DNA from 2 places in the Pectobacterium sp. HCp5_1 genome. Region 2 is predicted to be linked to the other one. Evidence: predicted binding sites of a transcription regulator. Region 2 holds the regulator's gene; the other holds the start of a gene.
What was found. Region 2 encodes PurR, which represses purine synthesis genes. Its sites were predicted from a motif close to CANGCAAACGTTTGCNTG; they were not measured.

Region 1 (2,208 bases), on a different contig from region 2:
AACAGGCGAATTTGCGTATGAGGCAGCAGTGCGCCTTCTAGCCCCTGATAACGCACGTTGTTGCTATCCAGTTCCGGTAAAATCACGGCGGAAGCTGAAGCGCCATACTGACGCACTGCGCCAATGGGCAGCCCCAGGAAAGCACGCACGTGCAGCGCAAACTCGGACAGATCCTGAGAAATCATCGTCACCATGCCGGTATCGTGCGGGCGAGGGGAGACTTCACTGAAAATAACCTCATCGCCGCAGACGAACAGCTCCACGCCGAACAGGCCATAGCCGCCGAGCGCTTTCACGACATCGCTGGCCATCTTCTGTGCGCGTTCCTGCGCCAGCGCGCTCATCTGCTGTGGTTGCCAGGATTCACGGTAGTCGCCGTCTTCCTGTCGATGACCGATTGGCGCACAGAAATGAATGCCGTCAACCGCATGGATCGTCAGTAAGGTGATCTCAAAATCAAAATTAACCAGCCCTTCCACGATGACGCGTCCGCCGCCTGCTCGTCCACCCTGCTGGGCATAGTGCCACGCCTGATCTAACTGCTCAGCAGAGCGAATCAGGCTTTGCCCTTTACCAGAGGAACTCATGACCGGCTTAACAATACAAGGGTAGCCAATCGCCTCTACCGCCTGACGAAAGTTCTCTTCGCTGTCGGCAAAACGGTAGGTGGAAGTGGGAACGCCGAGTGTTTCAGCAGCCAGACGACGGATACCTTCGCGATTCATCGTCAGGCGCGTCGCTTCGGCACAAGGAACAACATGGTGACCCTGTTTTTCCAGCGTCACCAGCATGTCAGTTGCGATGGCTTCGATTTCTGGCACGATGTAATCAGGACGTTCGGCTTCAACCAACGCTTTTAATGCATCGCCATCCAACATATTGATGACGTGGCTGCGATGCGCAACCTGCATGGCGGGGGCATCGGCATAGCGATCGACCGCAATCACTTCGATTCCCAGGCGCTGACACTCAATCGCCACTTCTTTGCCTAATTCACCGGAGCCAAGCAGCATCACTCGTGTGGCATCCGCACGCAGGGCGGTTCCAATTGTTAACATAACCTTATACCTGATCGGGTTGTGAAAAATGGCCGCAGTATAAACGAAAACGTTTGCGTGCGCATTAATGAGGGCGGGCGGTGGAATGCGATGCGCAAAAGCGCACCAAGAGATAAGGACGTGGCTTGGCATTGCCGGGCAATCGTGCCACTCTTCTTACAAAGCGAAAATTTTATGTCAAGACAACGAGATCCGACGCCATGAAGACACCGCAAGCTGAAAAAAGACCCCATGCACTAAGTACACATGGCGATACGCGTATCGACAATTATTACTGGCTGCGTGATGACCAGCGTACCGATCCGCAGGTGTTGGATTATCTAAAGCAGGAAAACGCCTACAGCGAAGCTGTCATGGCACCTCATGACGCACGCAAGCGGGCACTGTATGACGAAATGGTCAAACGCATTCCGTCGACGGATATGTCTGTGCCGTATGTCAGAAAAGGCTATCGCTACCAAAGCCGCTATGAGCAGGGGAAAGAGTACGCCATCTATCTGCGTCAGCCTGAGCAGGCAACAGACGCGTGGGAAACGCTGCTGGATGGGAATCAACGTGCGGAAGGGCATGAGTTTTACAGTCTCGGCACGCTTGAGGTTAGCCCTGACAACACGCTGCTGGCGCTCTCGGAAGACTTTTTATCCCGTCGGCAGTACACGCTTCGTTTTCGCGATCTAAACAGCGGCGAGTGGTTACCTGATGTGATCGAAAATGTGACCGCAGGGGCGGAATGGTCGGCGGATTCGACGGTTCTGTATTACGTGCGTAAACATGAGCAAACGCTGTTGCCATATCAGGTCTATCGCCACCGTCTGGGGAGCGATCCGGCGTTAGATGAACTGGTCTATGAAGAGAAAGACGACACCTATTACGTTAGCCTGAGTAAAACGACATCAGAGCACTACATCACTATTTATCTCAGTAGCACGACGACGAGTGAAGTGTTGTTGCTTGACGCGACGCGCCCGGATGCGTTGCCGCAGGTAGGCATTCCACGTCGAAAAGATCATGAATATGTCATCGATCACTATCAGGATAAGTTTTATCTGCGATCCAATCGGGAAGGGAAAAATTTTGGCCTCTACCGTTCGGATAGGCCCGATGAGCAAACGCTGGAAACACTGATTGCACCACATGAACACCGCGTACT
Region 2 (2,208 bases):
CAGCGTCATCCCTGATGTTAACTGGAGCTTTTCGCAGATCATGGCGAGTTTATCTTCCTGCGCCTGTTCCAGCGTCTGTGCCTGTTTCCAATAGGCGCAGGAGTATTGCATATAGGGATCCAGCATCAGGGTAAAGAGGTCGTTACCTAAATCGTAATGCGCTTTACCGACAACCTGAGCACGTTGGCGGGATTGTAAATTTGTGACGCGGGAGAGGGCGACGCGCGTCAGGTCGTGCAGACGGCGGGGCAGCCTGGCATCCAACCCCGCACGCAGGACGCGATGGGAAAACATATCCAGCCGTTCACACTCCCACCATTCATCCATGTAGCTTTCTCCCAGCCCCAGCGATCCCTCACGTAGGATGCGTTTAAAGAAATTGGGGTTGGTCACGCGGATGTCAAAAGGGCGAGTGCCGTTGATGGTGATATCCGCGCTGGCCAGCATGTCTTGCACGATGTGGAACCAGGGCGCGGTATTAGGATCCCATTCTTCTGTATAAGGTAAACCCATCATGTCTCCTTAACTTTATGTAAAAGTATCGTAAAACACATCAGGACAACACTTATCGCAGCCGAGGTATCGGCTGTCACCAGAGAAAATGAAACACGGTATTAAATTTAAAACTGCTTCAACCAGCATACAAGAGAATTGGCTGAAGCAGAGAGGAGAAGCAGTAGGAATAAGAAAATCGTCTGTACAGAATGGCTGCGGCTAGCGGCGATAGTCGAGGTAAGGGCCGTCTGCAACCGAGCGGCGTTCAATCAACGTCGGGTGCACTTCAATGACGTGTGCATCTTCCCGCTTACTGGTAATGCGATCCAGCAGCATCGCGAAAGCGGACTGACCCAGACGCTCCTTTGGCTGGTGGATGGTGGTCAGCGCAGGCGTAAAGAAACGCGCGTGGCGCACGTTGTCATAACCGATCACCGAAATATCCTGCGGCACACGCAGACCCAGTTCGTCAGCCGCACAGATAGCCCCCATCGCCATAATATCGCCGCCGCAGAATACGGCCGTTGGACGCTGTTTCTGTGCGAGGATCTGATGCATGGCTTTGTAGCCGGATTCCGGTTCGAAATCGCCCCGAACTACCCATTCGTCGCGTACGGTGATGTCGGCTTCCTTCAATGCTTTCAAAAAGCCGAGGTAGCGCCCGCTGCCGGTGTTGCGTTCTTGAGTGCCGGGGATGGCACCGATATCCCGATGGCCGCGTTCAATCAGGTAGCGACCTGCCATATAACCGCCTTCAAAGGCGTTATCGATAATCGTATCGGTAAAATCGCTGTGCATCTGTCCCCAGTCCATCACGACCATCGGAATGCTGCGATAATCTTCCAACATCGACAACAGCTCTGGTGGGTATTCAGCGCACATTACCAGCAGGCCATCGACGCGTTTTTGCGCCAGCATGGAAAGATAGGCGCGCTGTTTGCCGATGTCGTTATGCGAATTACACAGCACCAGCGTGTAGCCTTTGGCATAGCAGCTGTTTTCAACGGCTTCAATGATTTCGGCGAAATAGGGGGCTTCGCTGGATGTGGCCAGCAAACCGATAGATTTAGTGTGATTAACTTTGAGGCTGCGGGCGACGGCGCTGGGCGAATAGTGCAATTCTTTAATTGCCGCCCTGACGGCTGCCTTAGTCTCTTCGGCGACGAAACGTGTTTTATTGATCACGTGCGATACGGTTGTGGTGGAAACGCCAGCACGTTTTGCCACATCTTTAATCGTTGCCATCTAAAAATGACTCCTGAACTTACCTGTTACAGACGTAAGTATATTGTTAATCGTTTGCCTACGTTTAATGTTCTTCTTCTAAGCTAAAAAACAGGATTTCAGAAGGAGAATGCCGAATGTTATACCGAAGGGATCTGGGTTGACGTTTTTCGACTGATACGCAGCGCTTTCATAAACAGCGGATTGTGTCCGATTTATCATGAAAGTGAAAGGGCTAATTTATACTATTAGTGATGCATTCGTCCGAGATTTTTCGCTACAATTATGAAAGAATCGTAATAACCCTATTATTTGTGGCTTTTACTACCTAAACGGGTTTGGCTGTGAACGGTGGTGTCTTTTCAGATGAAGCTTTCAGATAAAATTCGTTCGTTAATAAGGAGTAATTCATGGATACAGATCTGAAGATGTCTTTGCTGACAACTGTTGGCTCGTTGGCTGTGATCATCGCGTTTAGTTTTATTGCGG

Region 1: the regulator PurR is predicted to act here: its motif matches at 1,101-1,118, upstream of purT (formate-dependent phosphoribosylglycinamide formyltransferase).

The regions. Positions count from the first base shown of each region.
Region 1 is NZ_JAUMIO010000001.1:92,508-94,715, reverse strand. It holds gene purT (formate-dependent phosphoribosylglycinamide formyltransferase) at 1-1,058, opposite strand, end outside; gene Q3A88_RS00500 (S9 family peptidase) at 1,259-2,208, shown strand, end outside.
Region 2 is NZ_JAUMIO010000004.1:210,091-212,298, forward strand. It holds gene cfa (cyclopropane fatty acyl phospholipid synthase) at 1-513, opposite strand, end outside; gene purR (HTH-type transcriptional repressor PurR) at 715-1,740, opposite strand; gene Q3A88_RS05115 (YnhF family membrane protein) at 2,130-2,208, shown strand, end outside.